Regions from separate parts of the Vibrio hippocampi genome, predicted to be linked through region 3. Evidence: predicted binding sites of a transcription regulator. Region 3 holds the regulator's gene; each other region holds the start of a gene.
The links. The regulator PurR, encoded in region 3, represses purine synthesis genes. The targets are predictions, from matches to a motif close to TNANGNAAACGTTTNCNTNA.
Positions count from the first base shown of each region.

Region 1 (3,150 bases), 560 kb from region 3:
GATTGCCGCCTTGTTTTTTCGTTAGCCGTCTGGCATCCATCATGTGACCATAACCCACGTTATAAGACGCGAGAGCAAACCAGATCTTCTCATGCTGAGAAATCGAGTCGGGAACACGAGCGACAATGCGACGCAAATATTCAACACCACCACGCACCGATTGCTCAGGATCTAAGCGATTGGTGACGCCGACACTTTTCGCTGTTGGCAGGGTGAGCATCATCATACCTCGAACCCCGGTTGGTGATTTTGCGGTTGGATTCCAGTGCGATTCTTGATAAGCCAATGCGGCGATCAATCGCCAATCAAACTCGTTGGAGTATTGTTGGAATAGCGATGACCATTTAGGCAATTTACCATCAAGAGCGCGAATAAACGCACGGGTGTCAACATAGTCAAACACTCCAATATGACCCAAATACTTTTCTTCTAAGTTGACCAGTTCATCACTCTGTTTCAGACCGCCGAAGAACTCAATCAACAACGCATAAAGGCTTTCGTCGTCCGATTGACGAATATACCAGGAGATCGGTTGATCCTCGGTGACTTCAAAGGCAAGGGCGAGATCGGGGTAGATGCGTTGTGAAAGAGACAACTCTACCGAGTCCGCCATCGTGAAAGGCAGTTCGCCCAAGGAGACCAGTTTAAGCAGGTCGTTTACATCCGCATCGGGGTCAATTTGGTAACTTAACTCAGGGTAGGTCTGTGACCACGTTTCTAAGGTCTGCTCAAAGTGAGAATCTTGCACGATAGCCAGAGTGTCAGAAGGTTTTTCTTCCTGTTTTAGCTTCTGCTGGTTATTGACCAACTGCTCCATGTTTCTTGGACGCCATTGTCCTTTCTTATAGACAATTTGCTGACTGACGTAATAGTAAGCGGGACCGGCTCTGAATTTGTCGAGTCGTTGTGGCAGTTGGCTTAAACCTGCCGCAATCATATCAATCTCGCCTTTTTGTAGCGCCGGAAAAAGACTGGACTGGCGAAACGCGGGCTTCATTTCCAGATCAACCCCAAGCTCTTGGGCGAATCTGAGTGCTAATTCGTAATCTAATCCAGTCGGACCGTCGGGACCGATGTAATAAGAAAGCTGGTTATTCAACGTGCCGACACGCAGCACTCCTCGCTCGCGAATGGATTCCAATTCACTTTTAGGTTCGGAATCAATTTGGCAGCCAGCCAGTACGCCGCCAAGTACCACAATAGAGGTGAGTTTTAACCAAGAATCAACGAATAGCTTTAACATGAATTTCACTACATCACAGAAAGTGTGCTGTCTTTATACCAAAGCTGGGATTATTGGCAAACACAGATTGATGAAACCATGATTACTGGGCAAATTTTGAACTTTATTGGGGGAAACTGCCGTTATGATAAAAAAATGACGAAAACGTTTGCGTTTTCGGTTACGTCACAAAAAAAAATGCACTATAATACGCCCGCATCAAGGTAGGAGAAATTGGCATAAGTTCAAATTTTAACTATAAGTTACTGAATTTATTCCAATATCACCTCAAATCAATTGCATAAGAGACCTAAGCACATGAGAATTTTGCGTGGCTCCCCAGCTCTTTCTGAGTTTCGTGTTAACAAGCTACTAGAGCTTTGTCGTGAATTAAGCTTACCAGTCACTGGTATTTACGCTGAATTTACCCACTTCGCCGATCTTACCGCTGATCTAGACGCCTCTGAGCTAGAAAAGCTAGAAAAGTTGCTGACTTACGGTCCAACGATTGAAGAGCATGAGCCAAATGGCACTCTGCTTCTTGTGACGCCTCGTCCTGGCACTATCTCTCCATGGTCATCTAAATCGACTGACATCGCTCGTAACTGTGGTCTCAATAAAGTGGCTCGCTTGGAGCGTGGTACCGCTTATTATGTCGAAAGCTCTGCGGAGTTAACGGAACTGCAACTGGTCGAGTTAAAAGCTGTCTTGCATGACCGCATGATGGAAGTGGTGTTTAGCGAATTTGAAGCAGCACAAGCACTATTTCAAGTCGCAGAACCAGCACCAGTTGCCGATGTTGATCTTATGACCGGCGGTCGTAAAGCATTAGAGCAAGCCAACGTTACACTGGGTCTTGCACTGGCTGAAGATGAAATTGATTACTTGCTCGAAAGTTTTGTGACTAAGCTAGAGCGCAATCCGACAGATATCGAACTGATGATGTTTGCGCAGGCTAACTCAGAACACTGCCGCCACAAAATCTTTAATGCAGATTGGACTATCGATGGCGTCAAGCAAGAGAAGTCTCTGTTTAAGATGATTAAGAACACCTTTGAAACGACACCAGACCATGTACTGTCCGCTTATAAAGATAACGCAGCGGTTATGGAAGGCTCTCAAGTGGGTCGTTTCTTCCCAGATCCAAAAACACGTCAGTATGGCTACAACCAAGAGCAAGCGCATATTCTCATGAAGGTGGAAACCCATAACCACCCAACCGCGATTTCTCCTTGGCCGGGTGCGTCAACAGGTTCAGGCGGTGAAATCCGTGATGAAGGCGCAACCGGTATTGGTGGTAAGCCAAAAGCAGGTCTTGTTGGTTTTACCACTTCTAACTTGCGTATTCCGGGCTTCGAACAGCCTTGGGAAACGGACTTTGGTAAGCCAGGTCGTATCGTTAATGCGCTAGATATTATGCTAGAGGGTCCTTTAGGCGGTGCGGCATTCAACAACGAATTTGGTCGTCCAAACCTACTCGGTTACTTCCGTACTTATGAAGAAAAAGTGACCTCTCATGCGGGTGAAGAGATCCGTGGTTACCACAAGCCAATCATGATTGCGGGTGGTATGGGTAATATCCGTGATGAGCATGTTCAGAAGAAAGAGATCCCAGTGGGCGCAAGCCTTATTGTACTGGGTGGTCCGGCAATGAACATCGGTCTTGGTGGTGGTGCTGCGTCTTCAATGGCGTCGGGTCAATCGGCTGAAGATTTAGATTTTGCTTCGGTACAGCGTGAAAACCCTGAGATGGAACGCCGTTGCCAAGAGGTTATTGACCGCTGCTGGCAGATGGGTGAACAAAACCCTATCGCCTTTATCCACGATGTGGGCGCAGGCGGTATCTCAAACGCATTACCAGAGTTGGTCGATGACGGTGAACGTGGCGGTATTTTCCAGTTACGTGATGTGCCTAATGACGAACCGGG
Region 1 is NZ_CAKLCM010000002.1:113,812-116,961, forward strand. Features, by position in the region: gene mltF (membrane-bound lytic murein transglycosylase MltF) at 1-1,243, opposite strand, end outside; gene purL (phosphoribosylformylglycinamidine synthase) at 1,541-3,150, shown strand, end outside.
Region 1: purL (phosphoribosylformylglycinamidine synthase) is a predicted target of PurR. The motif match lies at 1,380-1,399, and genes of this name have one in related genera.

Region 2 (3,150 bases), 1.0 Mb from region 3:
GTCGTGAAGCAAGCAAAGGTAAATTTTTAGCGGAGTGGTCTAAATTGGGTATCACTCGCTATGACGGCAGAGCATTACCAACCCTAGATGAAGACATCAAAGCTTGGCTTATCATGCCGGATGATGATAACGGTCGTAGTTATCTAGTGTATAACAACTACAATGTGCTGATGCGCTGGAATCGTTCGTACTACTTTGCCCTTGCGGTGAGTCACTTAGCTGACCGTATCGTTATGGATTAGTCGTGATGGCGTTGGTTAGAAAATAAAACGGGCAAGATAAAGAAAAAGGCGAGAGAGTATCTCGCCTTTTTGCGGTTTGAATGGTCGTTAAAAGCGGTGAACACGCACTATTTTTTCGGCGTATGGAACTGCTCGCAAGCAATCATGGTGTTCTCGATCAGACTCGCCACCGTCATAGGACCGACGCCACCCGGAACCGGTGTGATAAAACTTGCATTCTCTTTGGCGACTTTGTAATCGACATCGCCGACAAGTGATCCATCTTCTAAGCGGTTAATACCGACATCGACCACCACGGCACCGGGTTTGATCCACTCACCGGGGATGAAGTGAGGTTTACCCACAGCAACCACCACCAAATCCGCTTGGCGGACATGGCTCTCTAAATCTTTGGTAAAGCGGTGGCAAGTTGTGGTCGTACAGCCCGCCAGCAGCAACTCTAGTGTCATTGGACGACCAACGATGTTAGAAGCACCGACAATCACCGCATGCTTGCCGCGCATCTGAATGTTGTAGCGCTCAAGTAGGGTGACAATGCCTTTTGGTGTACAAGAACGGAGCTTAGGAATACGCTGAGCCAGTCGCCCGACGTTATAAGGGTGGAAACCGTCAACGTCTTTCTCGGGAATAATGCGCTCTAAAACATGGGTCGTATCGATACCTGCGGGTAATGGAAGCTGTACCAAAATACCGTCTACCTCAGGGTCGTTATTGAGCTGGTCAACTAACTCAAGCAACTGTTCTTGAGCAGCATTGGCAGGCAGGTCAAAAGACTTAGAAACAAAGCCAACTTCTTCACACGCTCGACGCTTACTGCCGACGTAAACTTGAGAGGCAGGGTCTTCCCCGACTAGAACGACAGCCAAACCTGGTGCTCGTAATCCAGCATCCGTGCGAGCTTTAACACGCGCCGCCACTTCTGAGCGGACCGTTTGAGAAATCAATTTCCCATCAATATTTTGCGCAGTCATAGTTTTCCTTGAGCAACGAAGTAGTAAAAGTTAATTGCCTGTTATTTTTGTGTGCATTGTCGCAGAAAACCATTTCTAAAGCTACAAAGCAAACGTTTGCCTTGCTGCAAATTTGTCCCTTTCTTTATCTGTTGAGTTTTTTTTGTGCATTTAAACCCTTGATTGCCATAAAGCCATTGATTTACCCCGCTCAACTCGTATAATCCTCTTCCTGTAGCGCGCCCTTAGCTCAGCTGGATAGAGCACGTCCCTTCTAAGGATGTGGTCGAAGGTTCGAATCCTTCAGGGCGTGCCATTCATTTAGAAGGCGATGTAACTCTCAGAGTTACATCGCCTTTGTCGTTTCTGAACCCTGTCTCAATATAGGCTTACAGTAGAGACAGCGCCATGAATTACCAGACGTTCGCCACTCGTTGCAATCCCACGTTCGATATACCAATCCCCGTAGCTATTACTCGACCACCTTTAAGGTATTGATTAATAACCTAACTGAAAAGATCAGGGTGCTAATGTGCCGCGAATAGGTGGGAATACGTGCTTGCACGATTTCTTGCTAGGAAATCCACCACAATATAACATTATGTTCATATTGTTCCGTTGGTTAACAGGGATTGTTTAGATATAGTGAATGGATAAATTCGTATTCGCATGGTTTTAAAATGTTATAAATTTTTTGAGGGAGTCATAAATGGAACATAAATCGTATCTAATCGCTCTAGATTATGGTGATAGAGCAAAGGAAAAAAAGTTTGTAGGTGATGTTTTAGATAAGTTTGATAAAGATACGCTTGTCGGCGCAATGCTTTACGTAAACAATAATATTTACGCATTGTCTTGTCACTTATTTCTTAATTTTGAAAAAAATTCTGAAATTTTTGAAGAGTGGTTAAACATCAATTACCCTGAGAAACATAGGATTTATAATCTGTTTTCCCATGACTTAATGAAGGCTATGGGTAACAGAAGTTGTAATGGTATGGGGTTATTAGATAGTGATATGCTTGAATATCAAATGCCTTCATTGACAAATGAGATATTCCTTCACCCTGATCGTTCTATTTATGATGAAACTTTCCCTCCGGTGTTAAAAGAAATGACAAATTACTCAGTATTTTTATCACACTCAAGCGCTGACAAGGCACTAGTAGATACGTTTTTTAATGAACTCCAAAAGTCAGAAGTTGAAGCTTGGTTTGATAGATATGAAATATCTCCAGGTGATAGTATAACTGATAAAATTAACGATGGTTTAGATAAAAGCAAAGTAGGGCTTCTGTTTCTTTCCAAAAGTTTTATTAGTGGAAAATCTGGTTGGACGATGAATGAAGCAAATTACTTTTTCCAGAAGCGTATGAGGCGAAGTAAAAAGAATTTCATCGTCGTAAATATTGATCTCGAACATGACGAAATGCCTCCATTGCTACAAGACTATTTATATTTGAACTACGATGATTCTGAGTGTATACCTAAAATTGTAAACGAACTTCGAAAAATAAATTTATAACAAGCATTTAAGGCAGGGTGAGAGCATACTCACTTAAGTGAGCAAAGCATAGACAGTTTGTTTAAGTTTTGCACCACTGAGCTTTGTTTTCTCTACTTTTAATGCAAAAAGCGAGTCAGATTTTAAGCTCGTCAATGCACAGGTTAATTGATGAACAAAATATGCTCGCGCTCTGGTAAGAATGCGGCGTTATGTGTCATAAGCCATCAACGCGCAGGGGATATTATGAGAATAGACATTGAGTATATTAAAAAATTTCTAGATACGGTTCAGGATCATGATAAGCCTGATTTTACTATTAATCTCGATGAAATTAAGCCGCTTTGGTTAAATGACGATGAGAAGTTAAATAAGCTCGTTTTTCATATGGAAATAATGGAAGATCAAAGGCTTATAGAAAGTTCAACGAATACAAGTGGCATTGGCTTCCAAA
Region 2 is NZ_CAKLCM010000002.1:1,701,525-1,704,674, reverse strand. Features, by position in the region: gene L9Q39_RS10020 (lytic murein transglycosylase) at 1-242, shown strand, start outside; gene folD (bifunctional methylenetetrahydrofolate dehydrogenase/methenyltetrahydrofolate cyclohydrolase FolD) at 350-1,213, opposite strand; tRNA gene L9Q39_RS10010 (tRNA-Arg) at 1,432-1,508, shown strand; gene L9Q39_RS10005 (toll/interleukin-1 receptor domain-containing protein) at 1,902-2,717, shown strand; gene L9Q39_RS10000 (DUF2513 domain-containing protein) at 2,943-3,150, shown strand, end outside.
Region 2: folD (bifunctional methylenetetrahydrofolate dehydrogenase/methenyltetrahydrofolate cyclohydrolase FolD) is a predicted target of PurR. The motif match lies at 1,298-1,317, and genes of this name have one in related genera.

Region 3 (3,150 bases):
CTTTTTTATCCTCTGTCTATATCACTCTATAGTTTAGTAGACAGGTGGATGAGCGAATAACTTTCATCAATAGTAAATTAAATGGGTCTGAAAAAGTCGTTACTATTTCTCATGACTCAGCGAAGTCTTTCGCCTTTCAGCCAAGCCAACCAACGCGAATTAAATTAACTCAGCAAGCTGCTGACGCTTGTCTTGGGGAATCACCGACCAGTGTTTGCCCTCAATTGCGCCTTCAAGCGCCCATAGCAATTCGATACTCACGTTGCCTTTATGTGTGCGTTGGATAGCTTTAAAAGCTTCTACGGAGCCTTGTTGTTGCAATTCAGACACCGAATCAATGCCCGCTTTCTTTAGCATGCGTTCGGTTGTGAGTCGCAAGTTCGGAAGATCTTTAAGTCGAATCGAGGTTGGTTTTTGTTGGGCAATCTTGGCCTGCTTAGCCACCTGTAATGCTTCTTTTGCGTACTCAATGATCTTTTCTGGGGTTTGCCAATAAGCGTCAGGTAGCGCGAAATAGTTGGTGACCACAGGAAACCCACGTTTTTGGTAAACGTAAGGATGGTATGCCAGTTGCTGAAATTTGGTTGCCGTTGATTTGTCTGCACGAATATGAATGCGATCATTGACGACGAGTGCAAACATCGTGTCGTCAATAAATATTCCGAAGCCACCGAACATTGAGCGTGATTTGACCACGCCGATTTCGGAAAACAGCTTCATCGAATTTGTTAAGATAGGTTTATCCATGTTTCTTATTTCTCGGTTTCTATAACTACGCCACCTAGATCAGGTCCGAGAGATTAGCAAAACAGAGGTTATTAATTGTTAGCAAAGTTTGAGAATTTGCTGTTAATTCCTCTGCTGCCATCGGTAACCCCGCTACCTACCTGATTGGGTTTAGGCCGGAGGCTTTGCGTCCCACCTTTTCAAGTGGTTTGCCCTGTGCGTGACAAGCTAAAGAATAAAGGAAAAGCGATTCGATAACGGAGGCTTGACCTGTGAAGTGTGATGTTGGTTCAAAAAATAGAGTGGTTAGAAAGCAATGAATCGACTAGTTCTGTCATGAGAGTAAAAGCCCGCGTCGGGCTTTTATTACAAACATTGCTAGCTGATGAAAGTTATCTGTTGAGATCCAATACGGAATCACGCTCAATGATTTCTGGATGCATCTCGAAAATACGCTTGTCATGACCTTTATCTTTGATACGCTCAAGCAAAATTTCAAAGGCGTTTTTACCCACGCGTCGCTTCGGTTGGTGAACCGTCGTTAGCGGTGGAGAGAAGTATTCCGCAAGTTCAATGTTATCGTAGCCAATCACAGAGATATCTTCAGGGACTTTGACACCAAGTTGCTGAAGGCGACTCATTAAGCCAAGTGCCATTGTGTCATTAAAACAGAACACAGCCGTTGGACGATCTTCCATCGCCGCGATTCGGTTTGCTGCAATGACTGCGGTATCACACTCGAAATTACCCTCAAGGATTCGGTCAGCTTTCATTTCGATGCCCGCTTCGGTCATGGCTCGCTTATAACCATCAATACGCTCTTGGCAGACGGCTTTTTCCAGATGACCACTTAAACAAGCGATATCGGTATGACCTTTACCAATCAGGAATTTAGTGGCTAGATAGCCACCTTCTTCTGAGTTATCAATGATTTTATCCGCTTGTGAGCTTTCTGGGCCCCAGTCCATGATAACTTTTGGTATATCGGCATGGCGATCAAGCATTTCTAACAACTCTTCCGTGAGGTCGGAGCACATCACCAAAATACCATCGACACGTTTTTCCGCCAGCATGCGAATATAATCGCGCTGCTTCTCATATACACCACCTGTGTTACACAGAATTAGGGTATAGCCTTGGCGATAACAGTAACTTTCTACACCGTCGATCACTTCCGAAAAGAATAGGTTGGTTGATTGGGTCACCAACATGCCTATGGTTTTGGTCGTGTTACACTTTAAACTGCGAGCCACGGCACTTGGTGCGTAGTTAAGCTCGTCAACCGCGGCCATGACTTTTTCTTGTGTCGTTTCTGCCACGAAGCGAGTTTTGTTAATGACGTGAGAAACGGTGGTCGTTGAAACGCCAGCGAGACGAGCTACATCTTTTATCGTTGCCATCGCGATATCCTAATATCTCACCTTCTGCTTCAAAACGGACACGAAGAGAAAGTGGTAAATAAGCAAGGTTTCATGCCTATTTAAAGTTAACCAGAGCGACTATAAATCGCTGAAACGGCGAATTGTATGTCGAGCATCCATTGCAAGCAATGTAAATCTGTATAAATTTATATCAGTGGCGAGATGTGCCACTGAATTTCCAATAGAATCGGCAAGTTACGCTGACTCCTAAGGACGCAGATAAGTCAGGTCTAATTGGCAAAATGCGACTAATAGAGCACTACAGGCTGAATAAAATCCAAACTCATCGTGTTTTTCACACGCTTGACTGAATTGTTCGATCCAAGTGAGTAGGTGCTGCTCAATAAAGTCAGCTTGCTCTGAGAACGCTTCGTTAAGATGTTTTTCAGCCTCAAGTTCGTTGCTGCGAATAATGAGGTTGCCAAGATAATCTAATTCAATGGCGAGGTGATCCGCGGGTTCATTGAGATCTTTCGTGACGGCAATATTGTGCTTGGTTAATAATTGCTGCATTTGTAAAGCGGGTTCGCCATTAAGAAGACCGGATTTATCAAGATAAATTGAAGCGTATGGCAGTGCGCCATGTTTATCACTTTTCAAGAAAAGCTCGCAGAAGTCGGCGGATAGTTCGAGTTGAGCATCGTGGCGAACCTGCAGACGGTTCAGTGCGTCCACCAATTTGTCGATAGGTTGTTTTAGCGCTTCGTTTTCACCTAACCCAGACAAGAAAGCGCGGATCTCTGGCGATTGATATTGCTCTAGTTCACTTTCTGTTAACTCTTTGGTGAATAAACTTGATAACCACCAGTAGATTTCTGCGCGTTGTTCATTAAAGGCTTTTACTTCTTGCACTTTGGTACTCTCCAGCAAATATTCTATGGGTATATACCCAAGTTATTCATAGTGTAGACAAAAAATATGAATAACAGTCACTCACAATGTGAAAAAAAACCAAACAATATAAAGTAATATGAATAAATTAAAACTAAACTTTGAAGCATAA
Region 3 is NZ_CAKLCM010000002.1:670,513-673,662, forward strand. Features, by position in the region: gene L9Q39_RS05520 (TfoX/Sxy family DNA transformation protein) at 160-747, opposite strand; cyclic di-GMP riboswitch class I at 867-950, opposite strand; gene purR (HTH-type transcriptional repressor PurR) at 1,119-2,126, opposite strand; gene torD (molecular chaperone TorD) at 2,355-2,999, opposite strand.

Region 4 (3,150 bases), on a different contig from region 3:
TAAACGGTGCGGTGACATTACAACCTTTACCGCCATTGGCAAAAAAATCACTTACTGCTTGGATAAAACCATCCGCTTCAGGTTCTAACTTACCATAATGAAGTTGCTGTGCCGTTTGTCGAGCAAACAGTGTATGGATAAAAGGTGACTTACTTTGAGAAATAGGGTTGCCAAATACTACATACTGATCGAGATGGTTCATGTCCTTGATTACCGAAAAGCCAAACTGAATAGCAAAACACTATCACTTCACTTCCACTTCGCCAAGTCACCAATCTCTTGGTTTTAAGTAATCAGAGTAGAGTTTCGCCTCTGGAGAACCCGCTTTCGGTTCATAACTGTATTCCCAGCGTACTAAAGGTGGCATCGACATCAGGATAGATTCAGTGCGACCCCCACTTTGCAGCCCAAAGAGTGTTCCTCTGTCGTAGACCAGGTTGAACTCAACATAACGACCGCGGCGATAGAGTTGAAATTGGCGCTCATGTTCACCAAATGGCGTTTCGGCTCTCGCCTCTACGATGGGAGAATAAGCCGTTAAGTACCCTTTACCGACTGCTTGTATATATTCAAAACTACGCTCGAACCCCCACTCGTTGAGATCATCGAAGAATAGTCCACCGACACCTCGGGTCTCGTTACGATGAGGTAAAAAGAAATATTTATCACACCATGCTTTATGTTGGTTATATACCTCGTCACCAAAAGGCTGGCAAATCTGCTTAGCGACTTGGTGCCAATGTTGGCAGTCTTCTTCAAATGGATAGAAAGGTGTGAGGTCAAAACCACCGCCAAACCACCAGATAGGCGCTTCACCCTCTTTTTCGGCAATAAAGAAGCGCACGTTGGCGTGTGAAGTTGGAACATAGGGGTTATTGGGGTGAACGACGAGGGAGACGCCCATTGCCTCAAAACGACGACCTGCTAACTCGGGGCGATGTGCCGTGGCAGAAGCTGGCATTTTTGTGCCAAATACATGAGAAAAGTTAACACCGGCTTGCTCGAACACTCGACCACTTTTAAGCACACGACTGCGACCGCCACCACCCTGCTCTCTTTGCCATTCGTCTTGTTGAAACTCTGCCTCACCATCAAGAGTGGTGAGCTTTTGACAAATCGTATCTTGCAACGCCATCAGAAAAGCTTTGACTCGATGTTTATCTACTGTTTCCATTTGCGATCTATCCTTGGCGTAATATAGCTTGTGTTCTGGCGTCTCTAATTTCGCTGGGTTTGTCTCGTCCACCGGTTTCTCCTTTCAAGATACAGGCTAGGCGATCCCCTAATTGCTCAGTCACTTGTTGCGTGTTCATGCACGACGGCATGCCAGAAAGATTGGCACTAGTGGAAGTGACTGGCTTTCCAAACTCAAGGCATAACTCTCGAACTAGCGGGTGATCCGTGACTCGGACAGCAATGGTATCGAAAGCACCGCTTAGCCATGGAGACACTTTGTCGCTGGCTGGCATAATCCAAGTAAAGGGACCCGGCCAGGTCTGTTGAACTTGTTCTAATTGTTGATGGGTAAGTTGGCTTTCATCAATGTAGGGACGAAGTTGCTGATAGCTGTCGGCAATCAAGATCAGTCCCTTTTCTACGGGCCGCTCTTTGACCGCCAATAGTTTTTGGATTGCGTCTATATTGTCTGGGTCGCAACCCACACCAAATACACCCTCGGTCGGATAAGCAATCACTTCACCTGAGGTTAATGCGTCTACCGCCTGTTGAATATTTGCCACCAAATTACCCTTTATTAACTTTGATACATTATGTTCACATTTCTAGGCACTATGCTCAAAAGTCACATTATAATCCAGAAAAAACTATCCAACCGTTCACGCAAACGTTTTCCTAATGCAAAAATCCTCGTATAATGCGCGCAAAATAGTCCCAGTTGCACACGTTTTTAAGGAGCTTTGGATGAAAGTCGGTATTATTATGGGGTCTAAATCAGACTGGCCAACAATGAAACTTGCAGCAGAAATGCTAGACCAGTTTGGTGTTGAGTACGAAACCAAGGTTGTTTCTGCGCACCGTACACCGCAATTGCTTGCAGATTATGCGACATCAGCAAAAGAACGTGGCATCAAAGTCATTATTGCCGGGGCTGGCGGTGCGGCTCACCTACCGGGTATGGCCGCAGCATTTACTAGCGTTCCTGTTCTGGGTGTTCCCGTGCAAAGTCGTGCACTAAAAGGTATGGACTCGCTACTTTCCATCGTTCAAATGCCAAAAGGTATTGCAGTAGGTACACTGGCTATTGGTGAGGCGGGTGCCGCGAATGCGGGGATTCTCGCAGCACAAATCATCGGTGTGCATGATGATGCTGTGATGGAGAAAGTCGAAGCTTTCCGTAGCCAACAGACCGAAACTGTTCTTGCTAATCCGGATCCATCAGAGGACTAATCATGATGCATGTTTTAGTGCTAGGCGCTGGGCAGTTGGCTCGCATGATGTCGCTGGCTGGGGCGCCACTCAATATTAAGATTTCAGCATTCGATGTCCGCAGTGAAAATATTGTTCACCCTCTGACCCTCGAAGTTCTCGGTCAAGGGCTAGACAATGCAATAGAACAAGCGGACGTGATTACTGCTGAGTTTGAGCATATCCCTCATGATGTATTGGAGAGCTGTGAAAAGAGCGGCAAGTTTCTCCCGTCTACTGATGCGATAAAAGCGGGCGGCGATCGTCGTATCGAAAAGCAGTTACTTGATAACGCTGAGGTTAAAAACGCCAACTATGCGGTGATCAACTCAAAGCAAGACTTCCAAGCCGCTATTGAGTCTGTTGGCATCCCGATGGTGCTAAAAAGCGCTTTAGGCGGTTATGACGGCAAAGGTCAATGGCGACTTAAGTCTGTTGATCAAGTCGATACGATTTGGGAAGAAATGGCACAATGCATTGCCGAATCTAACAACCAAGCGATTGTTGCAGAAGAGTTTGTCCCTTTCCAAAGAGAAGTCTCTCTTGTTGGTGCCAGAAATCGTCAAGGTGATCTCGCGATCTATCCTTTAGCGGAAAACGTCCACACTAACGGTGTATTAACGCTTTCTACCGCCATTGATGAGCCAGAGCTCCAAGCACAAGCCGCTCAAATGTTTACCGCGGTAGCAGAGTCCCTTGATTATGTTGGTGTTTTAGCTCTAGAGT
Region 4 is NZ_CAKLCM010000001.1:39,961-43,110, forward strand. Features, by position in the region: gene aroE (shikimate dehydrogenase) at 1-202, opposite strand, end outside; gene hemF (oxygen-dependent coproporphyrinogen oxidase) at 269-1,174, opposite strand; gene tsaC (L-threonylcarbamoyladenylate synthase type 1 TsaC) at 1,182-1,739, opposite strand; gene purE (5-(carboxyamino)imidazole ribonucleotide mutase) at 1,921-2,406, shown strand; gene L9Q39_RS00230 (5-(carboxyamino)imidazole ribonucleotide synthase) at 2,412-3,150, shown strand, end outside.
Region 4: purE (5-(carboxyamino)imidazole ribonucleotide mutase) is a predicted target of PurR. The motif match lies at 1,836-1,855, and genes of this name have one in related genera.